3 regions of the Sporosarcina sp. 179-K 3D1 HS genome follow, and region 2 is predicted to be linked to each of the others. Evidence: predicted binding sites of a transcription regulator. Region 2 holds the regulator's gene; each other region holds the start of a gene.
The links. Region 2 encodes LexA, which represses DNA repair genes until DNA is damaged. Its sites were predicted from a motif close to CGAACATATGTTCG; they were not measured.

Region 1 (7,103 bases), on a different contig from region 2:
ATTTTAATTTACTATCATGGAGCGGTTCCATCCAATCAAAAAAGTGTCCTCGGTCATTGTGTATTGACCGGGACACTTTTTTCATTTCGTATTTTATTGTATTTGAGGAGCATGCCGATCCGCCATGGCACGATCATGGCGAAGGCGAGGATCCAAAACATGCCTCCCAGCTCCCCGACATCAATAGCACTGCTTAATATCAGTTTCGCTATAAGCCGGAAGACGAGAAGGCCACCGAGGATGAAAAGAAAAGCCTTGGACCGCTTGACATAAATACCGTCCGGCTTGATCTCAAAATTGGTCGTGCGGATCAAGAGGATGGAAAACAGCAAGCCTACTATAATAGCTTCCACTACTTGCAGCGAAGGGACCCGGAACTCTTCAAACAAAAACATGAGAGCCCCCGACGACATGAATAAGGGAGGCAAAATAATCCGTTTGGGAGAAATCGGCCTCTTTGCCGCTTTTGCACGGACGAAAAAGGCGAACGTTCCCATGACGAGGAACAGAACGGTAGACCCGACAATCAAATACAAAGGCGGAATTTCAGTAAAAATAAAATCGATGAGTTCCTGCAGTTTAAGCATCAGCGATTCCCCACTTTTCAAGTTCGTCCATTCGCTGCTTCAATTGCTCCATCTGGACAAACCGGGCAAATCGCGCCGTCTCTTTGCCTTCGTGAAACAGGAGGACGACAGGAGCGGTGAACAGGGAAAGTTGGCCTGCAATCTCTGGCACTTCCGCTGCATTGACCCGATAGAACGGGAACCGGTACCGCTCCGCAAGAGCCGCCACTTGAGGGTAAAGCCCCTCGCAGACGGAGCAGTGGTCCGTTTTCACGAACAGTCCAAGTTGCGGCTCTTTCTCTGCGATGTCATTCCATTCCTGAAACGAACCGATGTCCTTCATCATTCACTCCTCCACTTCATAATCTATTCGACGACTGTGTTGATTTGATTCCCATTAAAATCCTTGAAAGTCTCCGAAGATCGGACTGAGGAGACTCGTCAACCATTGCAGTCCGTTAAAGAATAATAAAATCCCAACCGCAATCATGATATACCCGCCGACTTTCATAATAAGGGCATTGTGTTTGCGGATCCAGGTGAGCCGTGTAATGAAGAACGACAACACAAAGAATGGAATGGCAAAACCGAGCACGTACAGAAGCATATACGTCATGCCTGATCCCGGATTAGTGCCGGCAAGAAAGATAATGGAACCAATGATCGGACCGGAGCAAGGCTGCCATCCAGCTGCAAAGGCAATACCGATCAACAGCGTACCTAAATAGCCCGCCGGCCGGTTTTTAAATTGCAGTTTCCGTTCCTTCATCAAGAACTCGGGCGTGAATAAGCCGATAATCATCAAACCGAACAGCACGATAAAGATGGCTCCGATTTGCCTAAGCAACTCTTGGTTTTCGATAAAGAACTTCCCGACGAACGTCGTGCCGAAACCAATGACAATAAAAATGATTGAAAATCCGATTAGGAAAAATAGCGTGTGGAGCATGCCGCTCTTGGTCATCCGTTTGGAATCGGGTTTCAACTCATCCAGGGACATGCCCGTAATATACGAGACAAATGCCGGATAAAGCGGCAACGTACAAGGCGAGATGAAACTGAGAAAGCCGGCTCCGAACGCTAGAAGATAGTTTAAATCTGTTGCCATCATTCTCTCCCCTTCATATATCTGTTTCAATCGTAACAAAATTGAGGCCGGAATACGCCTATTTTGACTGTGAACAGTTTATGACAATCCGGGAGGACACATGGCACTGCCCTGTTTTTTCAAAGTGACTATCATTGTCATGGAGCAGTTTATTAAATGGGCAGTTTCCCGAAAAAGCGCGGAACTCCAATTACCCGATATCGGAAATATGTTCAATGGCCCCGATCGGAATGAGGCAGGACTCCCCTTTCACCGATGACAGCCGTAGCAAGGATGAGGACGAGTCGATATGGGCAATGACGCCCTCCACGGTACATGATGTTCCTGCCTTCCAGAACGTGACGGCAAGCGGACTCCCCTCTTCTGCCGCTTTGGCCATCAACCGGTTCCATTCCTCATAGTGCTGTTCATCCGGCTCCCTTCTCTGCGGGAGATGCTCTTCTTCATGCCAATCCCGCAACTGTTGTACATGCTCCGGCAACATCATCGCCGTCCATTTTATGCGTCCCCGATCTCGAATCAATGCAATCACCTTCCGAACGTTTGTTTGTATTCATTCTAATGGAAAACGGACAGGAAAAGCAATTCTCCTCTCTCCATTCGCCTTCATTTCAAATTAAATATTTGTGAATATTTACACAGCCTTCGGATTTCATGTTATCATTGTAAAATGTTCAATTGATAGTTGGAGGTAATAAAATGGCGACAAAACAAGCGGAAAAGGAAGCGAAGACGATGCACGTCGAAGATATCTTAAAAGCGCATCAATTTTTAAAAGATGTGGTTATCCATACGCCTTTGCAGTTAAACGAGCGACTCTCCGAAAAATATGATTGCCATGTGTATATCAAGCGGGAAGATCTGCAATACGTTCGTTCTTTCAAATTGCGAGGCGCTTATTATAAAATTAAAAAAGTGGAGAATATCGCACGCGAAAAAGGGATTGTTTGCGCCAGTGCCGGCAACCATGCGCAAGGCGTGGCCCATGCTTGTGCCCAACTCGGCATTCACGGCAAGATCTTTATGCCCCAAACGACACCGAAGCAAAAGGTGAATCAAGTGCGGATGTTCGGCCGCGACCAGGTTGAGATCATCCTTGCAGGAGATACGTTCGACGATTCGTCGACCAATGCGATGGCTTGCGCAACAGCGGAAGACCGGCTGTTCATCCATCCATTCGATGACCATGATATTGTGGCGGGACAAGGGACTGTCGCGGTGGAGATCATGAATGATATCGAGGAGCCGATCGATTTCGTTTTTGCGGGCATCGGCGGAGGCGGACTGATGTCCGGTCTCGGCACATATATTAAAAACGTCTCTCCGCATACGAAGATGATCGGCGTGGAGCCGGCAGGGGCAGTGAGTATGCAGGCAGCTCTTGCGAACAAAGGGCCGATCGCTTTGCCATCCATTGACAAATTTGTCGACGGGGCAGCCGTCCAATGTGTAGGTAGTCTAAACTACGATTTATGCCGTAAATATCTATCGGATATCGTCCCGGTCCCGGAAGGCAAAGTATGTACGACCATTTTAGAACTGTATAATCTGCATGCGATCATCGCGGAACCGGCAGGCGCCTTGTCGATTGCGGCTCTGGACTTCTACAAAGAGCAGATTAAAGGTAAAAACGTCGTCTGTGTCATCAGCGGCGGCAATAATGATATCGGCCGGATGCAGGAAATCAAAGAAAAGTCCTTGATTTACGAAGGATTGCTCTATTACTTCATCGTCAATTTCCCCCAACGCGCCGGAGCTCTGCGTCAATTTTTGGATGAGGTGCTCGGACCGGATGATGACATCACGACATTTGAATACACGAAAAAGAACAACAAAGAGAGCGGTCCGGGACTAGTCGGCCTAGAGCTGAAAAACAGAGAAGACTACCCTGGCTTAATTGAGCGCATGAACAAATGCGGTTTCGAATATAAAGAGATCAATAACGACCATACGTTGTTTGACCTGCTCGTTTAACGTAACAATTTAAGCCGTCAGCCTCCTATTTACGGGCTGACGGCTTTTCGCATCCAAAGTTATGTCAAGTTCCGCAAGACATTGAAGCCAAAAATGAAGATGCCGATGACCGTAATGACTCCGCCGATGGTAGCCGTTACAAAGAAAACTGGGTTTGCTGTCAAAATGGCGAGCGCAATTGCGATCATCATGACAGGCAAGCCAAGATTATGCAGCCAAAAATGGGCTTTGGCGCTTCCGGTTCCCGCTAAATGCGGATAGAGATGATACAAGATGCCGATAATAGCCAGTGACATCCATCCGAGCAGGTTGATATGCACATGCACAGTCGCCAAATTGAACACATGAGTAATAGACATGTATAAGCCCAAAGCAATCCCGATCAGAAAGTAAACGACTGCAATTTTAATCAGTTGTTTTCCCAATCCACTCCCCCCTTTCTGCTCAAAATGAACTTTCTCTTCATTCTATGCGCCATAGGTGGGGGCAACTACTGCTGGGCCAACAGCATGCTTCTTTTATTTAAAATGTCCGCCGATCAGTTTGGCCCGTTCAATCGCCGTACCCGCTTCTGTGTAGGAAGCGGCACGGAGAACGGCGGTGGAACCGTATTTCGTGCGAAGGGCGTCCATCGTTTCGCCGAGTTGCCGGTTCCGCCACTTATGCTCGTCAAACAGGCTGAGCTGCATGGAATGCTCCTCTTCCAGATTGCCGAGGCTGATATGCAAACGGCGCACCGGCCGCCCGTCATGGAACTCATCCAGCAGTTCCGTGCAGAGCCGATGGATGACCATCGTATCATTGGTCGCTTCCTCCATCGTGCGCGACCGGCCGAATCCGCCCCCGAGCGCATGCTTGGAATAGCCGACCGCCAGATGGACGGTACGCCCCATCCTTCCCGCTTGCCGTGCGCGCATCGCCACGTCTTCGCACATTTCCAGCAATACGGTCAGGATGTCCTTTCTTTTCACATAATCGCGGTACAGTACTTGCCCTTTTCCATAGCTGACCTGCCCTTCGACAAGGGGAGGCAGTCCGAGGTCGGATAGGTCGATGCCGTGCGCATGGTAATATAATTGATTGCCCATGATGCCGAACCTCTTTTCGAGATGTTCAAGAGGGGTGCGGGCCAGATCGCCGACCGAAAAGATACCCATCTGATTCAATCTCTTTTCCATGCGGCTGCCGATCCCCCACATCCGGCTCAGCGGGGCGACCGGCCATAGCTTTTCAGGCACATCTTCATAACGCCAAAGAGCGACCCCCGTTTTTTTCGCCTCGAGATCGAGCGCCAGTTTCGATAGCAGCATATTCGGTCCCATCCCGCAGGCGGAGCGCAGCTGGAATTGCTGGAACAGATCCTCCCGTATGCGCTTGGCCGTCTCGACGGGGGGACCCCATAGGCGCTCGGTCCCGGTCAGGTCGACAAAACTCTCATCGATGCTGTAGACATGAATGGCTTCCTTCGGTACGTAACGATGCAGCAGCCGGGTGATTTCCATCGAGACGTCGATATAGAACTGCATTTTCGGCTCAATCAGATGGATGGCGGGATCGTCCGGGATTTCGTAAAGCCGCATGCCGGTCTTGATGCCGAATTGCTGCTTGAGCGCCGGTGAAGCGGCGAGGACGACACCGCCTTTGCGCTCTTTATTCCCAATGATGGCGATCGGTGTCTCCATCACTTCCAGCCCCTCGATTGCGGCCGAGCAGCTGGCGTAAAAGCTGCGCATGTCGAGGCAAATGATATTTCGTTCGGGCAGATGTTCATACATAGGCATTCTCCTCGCTATACAAACATTTGTTCTATTTCTAGTATAGCGTGAGAAAGCGCCTTTATTCAAGTTGACATATTTTCCAGAAAAGGAAAACAACCAATCCGCATCGACTCACGGATTGGTTGTTTTTGGTGAATGAACGAATGGTTCGGCAACCGGACGCTCGGCACTCTTCTTCTCCACCTTGAAGGACAGAAGGAAAGCGACTAGCAACAGCCCTGCGCATAACAGCAGTGCGGTAGGGATTCCGCCGACATTGTCGATGATCCAGCCGCCCAGACCCGGGCCGAGCAATTGTCCCGCCGCAAAATAAATCGTGACGTAGCCGAGGGCGATCGGAGCGTAGGACGGATGGATCTGCTCAGTGGACAATGCTTGAATGAGCGACAGCATGCCGACCACGGTAACTCCCCATAAAAATTGGCTGATGATAAAGCCGAGCGCAGCCGGAAAGACGACGGGCAACACCATGGAGAAGGATCCGATGATCAATGTGATGAGCAACGATCGCTTGCGCCCGATCTTATCCGAAATGCTTCCCCAAAGCGGACCGCTGAAGATCGACATGATGCCGCCGAGCGCCATGATCTGGCCTGCCTGATATGGATTGATGCCCGCTTCCAAGATGAAGCTGAACAGAAAGCTTTGTGGAATCAAATACGCGAAACCAATCAGCCCATAGATGCCCGCCACTAGCAGCACCCGCTTATGTAAATACACTTCTTTCCAAAGCGATTGCTCTTTCTGTCCCTTATCCAATAAAGGGACTGGCGGATCGCGTAAAATAAGTAGCGCCGTCAACGTCGACAAGATGGACAAGATGCCATAGAAGAACCATAACTGCCGCCAACCTTCCAGTTCGAACCACGTCGTGAAAAACGGGACGAGTGTACTGGAGATGAGTGTGCCAAGCCCGAGACCGCTCACCATGAAGCCGATCATCATCCCTCGTCGATGCGGGAACCACCCGACGATGATATTGACGAGCGGCGTATAGGTGAAAGCGGTTCCAATTCCGAGTAAAGCCATCCCGGCAAGAGCCGTTCCGTAGCTATGGACGGACGCCAAATACATCAAGGCAAGCGCTACGATGAAAGTGCCGAGTACGACGAGCTTACGTGAACCCCATTTCGCCGCCAAAATCCCGGCAAACAGGACCATCCCCAAATAGCCAATTGAGTTCGTCGTCGCGAGCATTCCCGCTTGCTCATAAGAAAGCGACAAACTTTCTTTCATAAAGGGCATTAAAATTCCATAAGACATCCTCGCAAAACCGAGTGTACTGATTGTGACCATGACACTCGCGAAGGCATATCGCCAAATTGGCTGTTCTCTTTCCAATATGCCACCCCCTGTTTCCCTTCACCTCTTCAAAGTGAATCTAGCATATCTCTACTATAACAAGAGTTGATTTCAATGGACAGTTTTTTCTCTAAATTTCGAATTCCCTTGGCCCCTTGGTTTTTTTGTTAAAAAGTAAAATCACCAACCGCGTCTATCTTACGGGTTGGTGATTTTAGGTGTAGGAACGAACGGCTCTGCGACAGGATGTGCGGCGCTCCTCTTTTCGATCTTGAAGGACAGGAGAAAAGCGATGAGTAACAGCCCAGCACATAGCAGAAGTGCGGCAGGAATCCCCCCGACATTGTCAATGATCCAGCCGCCGAGACCCGGACC
Region 2 (7,103 bases):
GAGCTGCAAACGGTCCATTAAGGCGAATCATTACTTGACAATCGCAGATATGGAAAGGTTGTTAGCGGACTTGTCCGAGGCGGAGAATCCGTATACATGCCCGCATGGAAGACCTGTCCTCGTCCATTTCACGACGTATGAAATTGAAAAGATGTTTAAGCGCGTTATGTGACTCTACTGTAAAAGAGGAGTGAGCGTATGTTTTCAGCAGTGCAGCGGCCGAAGATAATACAATCGATGGCTGACTATCAATTCGACTTGCTTGTAATCGGCGGGGGGATTACTGGCGCGGGAATCGCATTGGATGCGGTGACTCGTGGGTTATCGGTTGCCTTAGTCGACATGCAGGATTTTACCGCCGGGACATCGAGTCGCTCGACGAAGCTCATCCATGGCGGACTGCGCTATTTGAAACAACTGGAAGTGAAGATTGTGGCCGAGACCGGGCGGGAACGGGATATCGTTTATCATAACGCCCTGCATGTGACGGAACCGGAACGGATGCTGCTCCCTTTTTATAAAGGCGGTACGTTTGGTAAATATACGACCTCTGTGGGTTTATTCGCCTATGATTTGCTTGCGGGGGTAAGGAAAGAAGAACGTCGGGCCATGCTGACCCCGGACGAGACGCTTCAGATGGAGCCATTGCTCAAGCGGGATGGACTTCTGGGTGGTGGACATTATGTGGAATATCGGACGGATGACGCCCGCTTGACCATCGAAGTATTGAAAAAAGCCGCAGAACAAAGTGCACTATGTCTGAATTACGCGAAAGCGGAACAGTTTATATATAAGGATGGACAGGTGGCCGGTGTGACGGTTCGCGATCAGTGGAATGACCGGAAGTTTCCGGTTCACGCAAAAGTGGTCGTGAATGCCGCTGGTCCATGGGTCGATGAAGTACGGGAAAAAGATGGCTTTTCCAATGACAAGCGGCTCTGTTTGTCCAAGGGGGTCCATATCGTAATCGACCGCTTGGTGTTTCCTTTGCGTCAAGCAATCTACTTCGATGCACCGGATGGCCGGATGATTTTTGCCATTCCGCGCGGGAACAAGGCGTATATCGGTACGACCGACACCTTTTATGAGGGAGATCCGATGAACCCGCTTGCAACAGAGGAGGATGTTCACTATCTGTTAGATGCAGTGCATCATCTGTTTCCCGAAACGTCCATTAAACGGTCCGATGTGGAATCGACTTGGGCAGGAGTGCGGCCACTCATTTATGAGGGGGGCAAGGGGGCTCCGTCGGACATTTCAAGGAAGGATGAAATTTGGGAAGCGGCAAGCGGGTTGATCACGATAGCTGGAGGCAAGTTGACAGGCTACCGGAAAATGGCGGAAACCGTCGTGGATCTGGTAGTGAAACGGCTTCATGCCAAAATGGCAGGACCTTGTGTAACGGAACATCTTCCTTTATCAGGTGGGGACTTTCGGGATGCCGGACATTACCAACATTTCATTGAATCTAAAGCAAACGAAGCACTTCTTTACGGGTTATCTAAAGAGGACGGGCGGAAGCTGGCCGCTTTTTACGGAACCAATGTCGATACGGTGTTCACTTATGCCCATGCGTTCCAGAAGGGGGAAACCGGACTATCGGTGGCATTACAAGCGGAGATCTTCTATGCGATCCATCATGAAATGGCATTGACGCCATCCGACTTTTTCATCCGGCGCCAAGGGGACATGTATTTTCATATCGACTTCGTAATATCCATTATGAAAGAAGCGACCGCGTTTATGGGCCAACTGCTGTCTTATTCGGACGACGAGGAGCAGCGTTTATTACATGAGCTAGAACTTCATCTGACTGAAACAGAACTGAGGGGGGAATAGTTTGAATGAAATGCAAATTAACATGTCCGATGGATTTTTGGTTCACGCATTTGTCTTGAAACCGGACCAGGAGCCGCGCGGGCATGTCCATTTAATCCATGGCATGGCTGAACATATTGGCAGATATAAAGAATTTGCATCCTATTTGGCTGGTCACGGGTTTCTCGTTTCGGGCCACGATCATCGGGGGCATGGCAAGACAGTCGACTTAAACGGAAAAACCGGTCATCTGGTAGATGAAAACGGGTTTGAACGGGCAGTCCAGGACAGTTATGAAGTGATTCAATCGATTCGGACACAATATCCGTCGTCCCGCTTCATTTTGTTCGGCCATAGCATGGGTTCGTTTGTCGCCCGTCGGTATGTCCAGCTGCATGGGGAGGAAGTCGATTTGGCCATCTTGTCCGGGACAGGAGGAGATCCAGGGCCGGGTCGACTTGCAGGACAAGTGGTCGCCTATCTGTCCGGTAAAAAAAGTGGATTTGATCAACCGGATCATTTTCTGAACAAGCTTGTGTTTGGCGGGTACAATAAAACGGTTTCAAGTCCGAAGACGCCCTTTGATTGGTTATCCACCGATGGGGAGGCAGTGGAGGCTTATCTAAATGACCCGAAATGCGGCATCGTGCCAACGACCCGGTTCTTCGAAGATTTGTTTGACGGGCTAGCCATCATTACTAAAAAAGAAGAGATCGCCAAGGTGCCAAAGGAATTGTCGGTTCTGCTAATTTCAGGAAATGATGACCCCGTCGGAAGTTACGGAAAAGGCGTCTGGCAGACAGCGAAGCAATATGACGAGGCGGGAATACAAGACGTGACGGTCCTGCTGTTTGAAGGCAAGCGGCATGAATTGCTGCATGAAACAAACCGTCATCAAGTGTTTGATTTTGTGAATGAATGGATGAGTAAACATGAAAATTGACTTGGATGTCCTGGCCATCGTCGGTCCGACTGCATCCGGAAAAACGGCGTTGAGCGTCGAACTGGCCAAGCGGGTCGATGGGGAAATCATCAATGGGGACTCCATGCAGGTGTATAAGGGACTGGATGTCGGTACCGCTAAAATTACGCCGGAAGAAATGGATGGTGTGCCTCATCATCTGTTCGACATTAAAGAACCGGATGAGCCCTTTTCTGTCGCTGACTATCAAGAGGCGGTAAGAGGCTGCATCGCTGAAGTGCAAAAGCGCGGAAAAATGCCGATTATTGTCGGCGGGACCGGGTTATATATTCAATCGGTCCTGTTTGACTTTCGCTTTACGGAAGAAGCGGCCGATCTGCAAGTGCGGGAACGGCTGGAGCGTGAACTCGAAGAGAAAGGTGCTGCGGTTTTGTATGAACGGCTCGCGAAAATCGACCCCGCGAGCGCGGAAAAAATCCATCCAAATAATCATCGCCGGCTTGTCCGGGCACTTGAAATTATAGAAGTGTCCGGGAAGACGAAGGCAGAGCATGAGAATGATGCAGGACAGGCCCCTTTATATAAACATGTCATTATCGGGCTTGATATGGATCGGGAGATATTATATGAAAGGATCAATCAGAGGGTCGATGTCATGATGGAGAATGGGCTGTTACAGGAAGTACAAGATCTATGGGAGCAAGGAATCCGTGGGGTGCAGTCTGTACAGGCCATCGGATACAAAGAGTTGTACAGTTATTTGGAAGGCCGATCCACACTGGACGCCGCAGTGGAAGAGATTAAAAAAAATACTCGGAATTACGCGAAACGACAACTAACCTATTTCCGTAACAAGTTGGAGATTGCTTGGTTTGACGCAGGGAAAGGCACAGCGGAAAATATTGAGAAAATATCTGAATTCATGAAGGATTTCAAAAAGGAAAAGCGAATTAAGTAAGGTAGGTAGTAGAAATATAGGCTGGACAACGGGAGGATTCGACAAATGGCGCAAGGGAATATGCAGGACGTTTTTTTAAATTCGTTACGGAAAAACAATACATTTGTAACGGTATTCTTACTGAATGGCTTTCAATTAAAAGGCCTTATCAAATCGTATGATAATTATACGGTCCTACTAGAATCGGACGGCAAGCAACAATTGATCTACAAACATGCGATTTCCACATACGTTCCATCTAAGCCGGTCGTATTGAAAGAAATTGAATAAGGGAAAAGCGGAATTGGGTCTGGTTGGTGCCCGATTCCGTTTTTTTACTTTCTTTCCTTTTGCAAATCGTACAGAACCGCATCTTGACCTCTGGAAACAGACTGATAAGATGAGGAAGTGACTATTCGATGGAAAGAGGAATCAAAATGCAACTGGATCGATACGACGAGTCCCTTTGGGAACAAGCGGAAGCCATTGAATTAAAGCTGGCTCCGTATTTCAAAAAAGTTGAACGGACGGCATTCTATAACCAACGGAAAGTGCTTGCTGCTTTCCGCCATAATAAAGTGAGCGATTTCCATCTGACCGGCTCGACTGGTTATGGCTATGATGACAGCGGAAGGGATGTCCTGGAGCAAGTGTATGCCGATGTGTTTGGTGCGGAAGCTTGTCTCGTCCGCAATCAGATCATCTCCGGAACACACGCAATTTCCATCAGCTTATTCGGTATTTTGCGTCCGGGGGATGAATTGCTGTATATAACGGGGAAACCATATGACACATTGGAATCCATCGTTTCGGGGAAAGGCAAGGATACCGGTTCACTTGAAGATTATGGGATCGGCTACCGCCATATCGACTTGCTTGAAGACGGTTCCGTCGACTTTGAACAAGTGGTGGCCCATATTAAGCCGAACACGAAAATGATCGGCATCCAGCGGTCCAAAGGCTATTCGGATCGACCTTCCTTCACAGTCGGTCAAATTGCTGAAATGGTTCGTAAAGTAAAAGAGATCAAACCGGAGTTGATTGTATTCGTCGATAATTGCTACGGCGAATTTGTCGAAGAACAGGAGCCGACGGATATCGGAGTGGACTTGATGGCCGGTTCCCTCATAAAAAATCCGGGTGGTGGTTTGGCTCGCACCGGGGGGTATATCGCGGGTCGTGCCGATCTCGTGGAAAAATGCGCCTATCGGATGACTTCGCCGGGGTTGGGAGCGGAGGCAGGCGCTTCTCTGGATACGCTGTTGGAAATGTACCAGGGATTCTTTCTGGCCCCCCATGTGGTGAGCCAAGCGTTGAAAGGGGCTCTATTTACGGCTGCCTTGTTGGAGAGCTATGGAATGAAGACCGCGCCCCATTATGCAGAGGAACGGACCGACTTAATTCAATCTGTTTCGTTTGAGACGGCGGAGCAGATGATCGCATTCTGCCAGACCATCCAGGAAAACTCTCCGATTGATGCGCATTTTGCACCGGAGCCGTCCTATATGCCAGGCTATGCAGACGATGTCATCATGGCGGCCGGCACATTCATCCAAGGGTCCAGCATCGAATTGACTGCTGACGGCCCAATCCGTCCACCGTACACCGCGTATGTACAAGGTGGATTAACTTATGAGCACATCAAAGCCGCCGTCCTTGCTTCTACTTGGAAATTGGTCAACGGGGACTTGTTAGGGGAGTAAGGATGAGGAAGTAGTGCAATGCTTTATGGCTCGGGCGAAATGTCATGGGAAAACAGGGAATTGTCATGGCAATTGGTGAAACTGTCATGGCAATCCGAAAAACTATCATGGCCCGGCCGAGCTGTCATGGGAAAATCGGGAATTGTCATGGCAATCCGAAAAACTGTCATGGCCCGGTCGAACTGTCATGGCAATCCGAAAAACTATCATGGCCCGGACACAATTCCTCCGAGTCCACACAAAAAAGAGCTGCCTACGTTAAAACGAGTAAGCAGCTCTTTTTGTGATTAATGAATCATCCGGTAGACACCAACAACTTTTCCAAGGATGGTAACATTATCGACAATGATCGGGTCCATCGAAGGGTTCTCCGGTTGAAGGCGGAAATAATCCTTTTCTTTAAAGAATCGTTTGACCGTTGCTTCGTCCTCGTCCGTCATAGCAACGACAATCTCACCGTTTTGAGCCGTTTGTTGCTGTTTGACAACGACATGGTCTCCATTTAAGATACCTGCGTCAATCATACTTTCCCCGACAATTTCAAGCATGAATAAATTATCTTCACTTGTGCCGAATGATTCGGGCAACGGGAAATACTCCTCAATATTTTCAATTGCTGTAATTGGAAGTCCGGCCGTCACCTTCCCCACTAACGGAACATGGAGTACGCCTGGTTTCATGGCATCCAAGCCTTCTGGATCGAGAACTTCGATCGCACGCGGTTTCGTTGGGTCTCTACGAATATACCCTTTGCTTTCTAACCTTGCCAGATGGCCATGAACAGTGGAACTGGAAGCAAGCCCGACTGCTTCTCCGATTTCCCTTACGGATGGCGGATACCCTTTTTTCCTGACTTCGTCTTTAATAAAAGTTAAAATATCCTCTTGTCTCTTTGAAATCTTCTTCAAACCATTCACCTCTCAACTAACAATCTAGTAATTTATCTAAATTCAGCAAGATTCCCAATTCTATGGTTGACGCTATGAATGAAGCGCATTCTACTTCAATGGGTTTTTTCAAACGCTTGCTGAATTCAGATAATGCCTCCGGCGGATGTCACAGATTTTGAAAGGAGTCAAGAGGAAGGCAGTCTAAAAGCGCGACGTCCTGTCGCAACGACTGCATGACCTGCATCACGCAGGCCTCAAGCTCGAAAAAATCTGGACGCAATTACGCCGAGGCGTAATTGATTAAATTTCTTACTTTACAGTATAACAGGTGTTCGGGTAATAAGCAAACGCAAGTTCGAGAAAAGGATTGACAAATGGAAGCAAGTGTTCTTATAATGAGAACAAGTATTCCGAACTAACATTCGCAATAGGGGGATTTATACATGGCTTTTATTAAAAACAACTCTTATATCTTACTAATATTTGTAATTTGTATCAGCGCTACATTGATCGGTACGTATAAACTCGCTAAAGAACAAGCTTATACGGAAGTCACCATAACAGAAGGCGACACGCTTTGGGGGCTTGCTTCCTTATATGCTTCCGATAACATGACAAAGGAACAATGGATACGGGAAGTGATCACAATGAACGATCTTTCGGATACTACAATTATTAAAGGGGATACACTGCGCATGCCTGTTGAAGAAGTGAACCTGCCTTATATAGAAAAACATCAAATGGCAGGGATTGGACAATGAGTACAGGAGACAAAACATGCGTCAGTTATTGTCGGGTGAGTACAGAGAAGGAAACACAGGAAATGTCGTTAA
Region 3 (7,103 bases), on a different contig from region 2:
CTTTTTCGTAGCTATATACCAATTCATTCAGTTTTGGGTCGACATTGACATGCAGGTCATGTTCGACGAAAAACCATTGATCCCTTTGTTCGATATAATAGCGCACGCCTTTATGCTCCGACTCCACAGCGATCTCATCCGGCTCTTCTTTCGTAATGCCTAGCGAAAAACCTTGGTGGAGCGGGCTTGCGCCGCCATAGCGGGCAAAGAATTTCACACTGTCGCCTGATTCGACATCCATTTCTTCTTCAAACCAGGTCAGAGCGTCATCCGATAAGATGATTTTCATGCGGGGGACACCAGCCTTTCGGGTTGCTGTCCCCATTGTATTACAACCACTTCACTTTTGGCTCGGTTCCTGCTTTAATTCGGCCAATATTGGCGCGGTGGCGGTAAAAGATGAATAATCCAAATAAACCAATCATGATCATCATGTAAAAATCGCCCGTTCGGACGTAATAGATCACACTATACAAAAATCCGACAACCGCCACAATCATGGAGGTCAAGGAAACCATTTTCGTCAACTTCAATACCAACAAGAATGTAAGCAATAAAATGACGAAAGCGGGCCAATTATATCCGAGCAGCACTCCACCGGAAGTCGCAACCGCTTTCCCCCCTTTAAACTTTGCAAAAACAGGGTACATATGACCAACAACGGACAGGACGCCTGGCAGCAATGGATGGACCGCTAACTCATGAAAGAGCGGAAGAACCAGCAGCAGAACCGCTACCGTCCCTTTCAAAATATCCAAAAGGGTGACAGCCAGACCGGCCTTTTTTCCGAGAACACGGAATGTATTTGTCGCTCCCAGATTTCCACTGCCATGTTCGCGGATATCGGTATTGTAAAATAACTTTCCGACCCATAAGGCGGAAGGGATCGAACCAAGCAAATATGCGAGGAGCAAAAGTAAGAAAAGTTCCATAGGATACCTCTTTTATTCGTTTAATATGTATGGTAACAGTGTAGCAGAACAGCGTCATGCCGACAATGGGATGTTCCCGGGCATAAGGTGAGGTCATGGTAGAAGACGGACTGATTCAATTTGCTGATCAACGACTCATCATTCATGGAATTCCATAGCAGATGACTTCTTTTTGCTAGGGCAGCCGTGGTCTCTGTCATTGCAATCATGCGGACTCTTCTATACAATAAATTGAGCAAGTAGCGGAAAACGTTGATTTGACAAGCTTTCCGCATAGCGATATGATAAACAAAAAAGGAACATTCGTTTGATGGGGGTTGCAATTTGGCGAAAATACAAGATACGTATACGTATAACGATGATTCGATTCAGGTCTTGGAGGGCCTCGATGCGGTACGAAAAAGACCCGGGATGTATATTGGGTCCACCGATTCAAGAGGACTCCATCACCTTGTCTATGAAATCGTCGATAACGCAGTAGATGAGGCATTGGCGGGCTATGGTTCGGAAATTGACGTGACGCTCCATAAGGACGGCAGTGTCAGTGTCCGGGACTATGGCCGCGGGATGCCAACCGGGATGCACCAAACGGGCATACCGACGACAGAAGTCATCTTGACTGTCCTTCACGCAGGAGGAAAATTTGGACAAGGCGGCTATAAGACGAGCGGGGGGCTCCATGGGGTAGGGGCATCCGTTGTGAATGCTTTGTCGGAATGGCTGGAAGTGACGATTTACCGGGATGGGAAGACATTCAGGCAACGATTTGAAGACGGCGGCAAGCCAGTTACCACGTTGGAAGAGATCGGCACGACCCGGGAGAAGGGAACAACCATTCATTTCAAACCGGATCCAACGATTTTTTCAACTGTCAAATATCAATATGAAACATTAAGTGAACGCCTGAGGGAATCAGCATTCCTGTTAAAAGGCTTGAAGATTGAATTGAAAGAGGAAGAGTCGGACAAACACGATGTCTTCCATTATGAAACGGGCATCGAAGCGTTCATTGCCTATTTGAATGAAGAAAAAGACGTCCTGCACGACGTCGCATATTTGGACGGGGAAGCGGAAGGGATCGAAGTTGAATTCGCTTTCCAATTTAGTGACGGCTATTCCGAGACCATTTTATCGTTCGTCAATAACGTCCGTACGAAAGACGGCGGTACACATGAAACCGGTGCCAAAGCAGCGATGACCCGGGTCTTCAATGAATACGCGAGAAAGACGGGTTTATTGAAAGACAAAGATAAAAACCTGGATGGTTCGGACATCCGGGAAGGGATTTCCGCTATCGTCTCGGTACGGATTCCTGAGGAAATTCTGCAATTTGAAGGGCAGACGAAAGGCAAACTAGGTACAAGTGAAGCCCGGAGCGCAACGGATGCCATCGTTTCCCAAAAACTGCTTTATTTCCTCGAAGAGAATGCGGATTTAAGCGCCTCTCTCGTGCGCAAGGCGGTCCGGGCACAACAGGCAAGGGAAGCGGCACGAAAGGCACGGGAAGATGCCCGTTCCGGTAAGAAACGGAGACGGGGCGATACGCTATTGTCCGGCAAGCTGACGCCGGCCCAATCCCGGAATGCCGCCAAGAACGAATTGTATCTTGTCGAAGGGGATTCCGCAGGTGGTTCGGCCAAGCAAGGAAGGGACCGGACTTTTCAGGCGATTTTGCCACTGCGGGGGAAAGTCATCAATACCGAAAAAGCGAAACTCGAAGACATTATGAAAAATGAAGAAATCAATACGATCATCCACGCAATCGGCGGGGGCGTCGGAGCGGATTTCCAAGTCGAGGACATCGCCTACGATAAAGTCATCATCATGACAGACGCAGACACGGATGGAGCCCATATCCAAGTGTTGCTGCTGACATTCTTCTACCGCTATATGAAACCGCTCATCGAAGCGGGGAAAGTGTATATCGCACTTCCGCCGCTCTATAAAGTATCCAAGGGGGCGGGGAAAAAGGAAGTCATCGAGTACGCCTGGACCGAAGATGACCTCGATTCCGCCATCCAGAAGATCGGCAAAGGATATATGTTGCAACGCTATAAAGGACTTGGGGAGATGAATGCGGACCAGCTATGGGATACGACGATGAACCCCGAGACGCGCACATTGATCCGGGTAACGATTGAGGATAGCGCGACATCCGAACGCCGGGTCACGACGTTGATGGGCGATAAAGTCGAACCGAGACGGCGCTGGATTGAAGACAACGTCGATTTCGGCATGGCGGAAGAACATAATATACTGGATAATGAATTTCTGCACGTCGAGGGGGAGTTTGAATGACTGTATCGGAACGTTACCAAGATCTACCCTTGGAGGAAGTGATCGGCGACCGGTTTGGAAGGTATAGTAAGTACATCATTCAAGACAGGGCATTGCCGGATGCACGAGATGGCTTAAAACCGGTGCAACGCCGGATCTTATACGCGATGCACCATGAAGGGAATACCCATGAGAAAGCATTCCGGAAATCTGCGAAAACGGTAGGGAATGTCATCGGGAACTACCATCCGCATGGCGACTCATCCGTGTATGAAGCGATGGTGCGGATGAGCCAAGACTGGAAACTCCGCCATATGATGATTGAAATGCACGGGAACAATGGTTCGGTGGACGGTGATTCGGCAGCTGCGATGCGATATACGGAAGCTCGGCTTTCCGCCATTGCCGGTGAAATGCTGCGGGATATCGGGAAAGATACCGTCGATTGGATTCCGAACTTCGACGATACGGAACCGGAGCCGACGGTACTGCCTGCTCGTTTTCCGAATTTGTTGGTGAATGGTTCAACCGGGATTTCGGCTGGTTATGCGACAGATATCCCGCCGCATGCGCTTCATGAAGTATTGGATGCTGTCCTGATGCGGATGGACAAACCCGACGTATCTGTAGATGAACTGATGACGGTTCTCAAGGGGCCTGATTTTCCAACGGGGGGCATCATCCAAGGGACAGCGGGCATTAAGACTGCTTATAAGACCGGGAAAGGCCGCTTCATCATCCGTGCGAAAACAGCGATTGAACAGTTGAAAGGCGGCAAATCCCAGATTGTCGTCACCGAAATTCCATATGACGTCAATAAAGCGAATTTGGTGAAGAAAATCGACGAGCTCCGTTTGGATCGGAAGCTGGATGGGATTGCAGATGTACGGGATGAATCGGACAGAACCGGTCTCCGAATTGTCATCGAGTTGAAAAAGGACATTGACGGGAATGGAATTCTTCAATATTTATTGAAAAATACCGACTTGCAAGTGACCTATAACTTCAACATGATTGCCATTTCGGGTCGACGGCCGACGTTGATGTCTCTTCCGATGCTGCTCGATGCGTACATAGACCATCAGAAAGAGGTTGTTACGCGTCGTTCCCGTTATGATATCCAAAAAGCGAAAGACCGGCTTCATATCGTGGAAGGTCTTATGAAGGCATTGTCGATTTTAGATGAAGTCATTGCAACAATCCGCGCTTCGAAAGATAAACGGGATGCGAAGAATAATATCATCGCGAAATTTGCGTTTACCGAAGTGCAGGCGGAAGCAATCGTTTCCTTGCAACTTTATCGATTAACGAATACGGACATTACCGAGCTGCAGAAAGAAGACGAAGAACTACGCAAGTTGATTGAGCAATTGGATGCCATATTAAATAGCGATAAGAAACTTTCTTCCGTCATAAAAAAAGAACTGCTCGCCATCCGAAAGCAATTTGCAGAACCGCGTCGTTCGGAAATCGAAGAGAAAATCGAGGAAATCAAAGTCGATTTGGACATTTTGGTGCCGAGCGAAGAAGTGATCGTTTCGGTGACGAAAGATGGTTATGTGAAGCGAACGAGCGTCCGTTCTTATAGCGCATCAAACGGCACTGGACAGGAAATGAAAGAGTCCGACTATAGCTTATTAGAAGCGCCGATGAATACCCAACATCATCTCTTGCTGTTCACTTCGGCGGGCAATTATCTCTATCAGCCGGTGCATGAGCTGCCGGATATCCGTTGGCGTGATCTGGGCCAACATATCTCAAGCATCATCCCATTGGAGCAAAACGAATCCATCGTTGCAGCAATCGGCATAGAAAATTTTGAAGAAGAAGCGAACATTGTTAGCGTCTCGCGAAACGGGATGATCAAACAATCGAAGCTAGCCGACTTCAGAGTCCAACGATATTCCAGGACATTCAGAGCCATGGGTATTAAAGAAGGGGATGCTTTGATTGATGCGCGTCTCGTAACAGGAGACGAAGATGTCCTTTTGATTACCCATGGCAGTTATGCGCTTCGGTTCCCATTAGCGGAAATATCGGTTACTGGGGTCCGGACAGCCGGCGTCCGAGGCATTAATTTGAAAGACGAAGACTATGTCGTAGCTGCAGAATTCATTCAAGATGAGACGGCTTCCATATTGATTGCCACACAGCGGGGTTCAGTCAAACGCATGAATTTGAATGAACTGGAGCCAGCCGCGCGCGCCCAACGCGGCGTAGTCGTTCTAAAAGAATTGAAGACCAATCCGCATCGTATCATTGGCGCAAAATTGATGAAAACCGATGAGACCATTATATTGGCAACCGATAAGGACGAGAAGATACCACTTGTGGCAGGAACGTTGAGACTAGTGGATCGATATTCAAATGGCAGTGCCATAGTGGATGAGAAAAAACAAGGACAAGTGAGAGCAATCTATAAAGAAACAAAACCTGAAAATGAATAAAACAGAAAAGGACTGTCCTGTATAGGCAGTCCTTTTCGCTTGGGGAACTTGGGGAAGTGGAGCTGCGCTCATAACTATTCATAAGCGCTCATAAAAATGGATTCGCACTTATATTCCCGGAGAACCGCTTATAACTCCAGGCTGGCGCCTATATTTCTTCCCAAGCGCTGATAACAGTAGAGAACCGTCCATATTACTAAACAACCGATTATAACCAATCCGTCTATTGTCAAAAACCAAGGCTATCCAGTAATCGATAGCCTTGGTTTTATTCTAAAAATACATCCAGGACCAGTTAGAACTTCGAACTACCAATTATAAAGGAAAGTTTCCTATGGAGATTCATGCTGAGCTGAATGTCGAAGGCTTCCTGACCTGCTGACTGCCCCTGGTTCGGCAGGTCTTTATTAATTCCATTTTAGACGTGATAGGATGAATATATAAAGCTTTTATAAAGTTAATAGAAATGTACGATATCGGTGATAGAGTTAGTTCAGGAGGAGTAGGGATGGGTGAACAGATTTTACTTGTGGAAGATGATAGGGAAATTGCACGGATTATCCAGGATACGCTACGACAACAAGGCTATGGGGTGACGTGGGCAACGACGGGAAGGGAAGGCTGGGAGGATTTCCGACACGGGTGCTTTGATCTCGTACTTGTCGATTGGATGTTGCCGGAGATGGATGGAATCACACTCTGCCGGAATATCCGCTTGGCGAGCGACGTGCCAATCATCATGATTAGTGCGCGCAAGGAGGATACAGACAAGGTGGAAGGGCTAGATACGGGCGCGGACGATTATCTCGCGAAACCGTTTAGCCTCGTAGAATTAAAAGCCCGAGTCGCTTCACAGCTCAGAAGGTGGCGACGGTATCAGGGGCAAGAGAGGCTGGCGCAGCGGTCCCACTACAATGGCGGTCTAACGATTGAATGGCAGAGTGAACGAGTGCTCCTGAAAAACAAGGATGTTCCGCTCACTCCAAAGGAATTTGAACTACTGAAACTGTTAGCGCAAAATCCGGAACGTATCTTTTCGAAAGGTGATCTATACGAGCATGTTTGGCAACAACCGGACCTGGGGGACGTGCACACCGTGACGGTCCACATCAAGTCGGTTCGGGAAAAGCTGGCCGATCCGGTAAAGACACCGCATTTCATCCAAACGGTGTGGGGAAAAGGATACCGGTTCATTGGTGAACTGACATGAGGATTCGAACGTGGCTCTTGGCATCATATCTCATCGTCATGCTGCTACCGCTTGGAGCGGCGTACGGGCTGTTCGCATGGATCAATTCTTATCATGAGGAACGTAATGTCGCGGAATATATGGACAACCTTGTCAAATTGAACGAAATCCAGGGGGTGTTAGCGGAGCCGTCGTTGTACCAGCCGAATACGGATTGGTCAGAAGTCGACAAGCTGGCGAACAGCCGGATTGCCATCA

Region 1: a site for LexA is predicted at 2,211-2,224, ahead of AB1K83_RS05440 (YolD-like family protein). Genes of this name have one in related genera too.
Region 3: a site for LexA is predicted at 1,229-1,242, ahead of parE (DNA topoisomerase IV subunit B). Genes of this name have one in related genera too.

Annotation. Positions count from the first base shown of each region.
Region 1 covers NZ_JBFEGI010000003.1:60,188-67,290, forward strand. The annotation lists gene AB1K83_RS05420 (DUF2621 domain-containing protein) at 1-7, shown strand, start outside; gene AB1K83_RS05425 (CcdC family protein) at 54-587, opposite strand; gene AB1K83_RS05430 (thioredoxin family protein) at 580-912, opposite strand; gene AB1K83_RS05435 (cytochrome c biogenesis CcdA family protein) at 964-1,674, opposite strand; gene AB1K83_RS05440 (YolD-like family protein) at 1,865-2,197, opposite strand; gene ilvA (threonine ammonia-lyase IlvA) at 2,374-3,648, shown strand; gene AB1K83_RS05450 (cytochrome-c oxidase) at 3,708-4,073, opposite strand; gene AB1K83_RS05455 (DNA polymerase IV) at 4,167-5,423, opposite strand; gene AB1K83_RS05460 (YbfB/YjiJ family MFS transporter) at 5,538-6,767, opposite strand; gene AB1K83_RS05465 (YbfB/YjiJ family MFS transporter) at 6,927-7,103, opposite strand, start outside.
Region 2 covers NZ_JBFEGI010000001.1:143,701-150,803, reverse strand. The annotation lists gene mutL (DNA mismatch repair endonuclease MutL) at 1-172, shown strand, start outside; gene AB1K83_RS00800 (glycerol-3-phosphate dehydrogenase/oxidase) at 199-1,839, shown strand; gene AB1K83_RS00795 (alpha/beta hydrolase) at 1,850-2,761, shown strand; gene miaA (tRNA (adenosine(37)-N6)-dimethylallyltransferase MiaA) at 2,751-3,698, shown strand; gene hfq (RNA chaperone Hfq) at 3,744-3,968, shown strand; gene AB1K83_RS00780 (aminotransferase class I/II-fold pyridoxal phosphate-dependent enzyme) at 4,115-5,380, shown strand; gene AB1K83_RS00775 (hypothetical protein) at 5,399-5,671, shown strand; gene lexA (transcriptional repressor LexA) at 5,668-6,288, opposite strand; gene AB1K83_RS00765 (LysM peptidoglycan-binding domain-containing protein) at 6,714-7,031, shown strand; gene AB1K83_RS00760 (recombinase family protein) at 7,028-7,103, shown strand, end outside.
Region 3 covers NZ_JBFEGI010000003.1:41,259-48,361, reverse strand. The annotation lists gene AB1K83_RS05345 (HesB/YadR/YfhF family protein) at 1-289, opposite strand, end outside; gene plsY (glycerol-3-phosphate 1-O-acyltransferase PlsY) at 330-932, opposite strand; gene parE (DNA topoisomerase IV subunit B) at 1,257-3,230, shown strand; gene parC (DNA topoisomerase IV subunit A) at 3,227-5,656, shown strand; gene AB1K83_RS05325 (response regulator transcription factor) at 6,165-6,866, shown strand; gene AB1K83_RS05320 (ATP-binding protein) at 6,863-7,103, shown strand, end outside.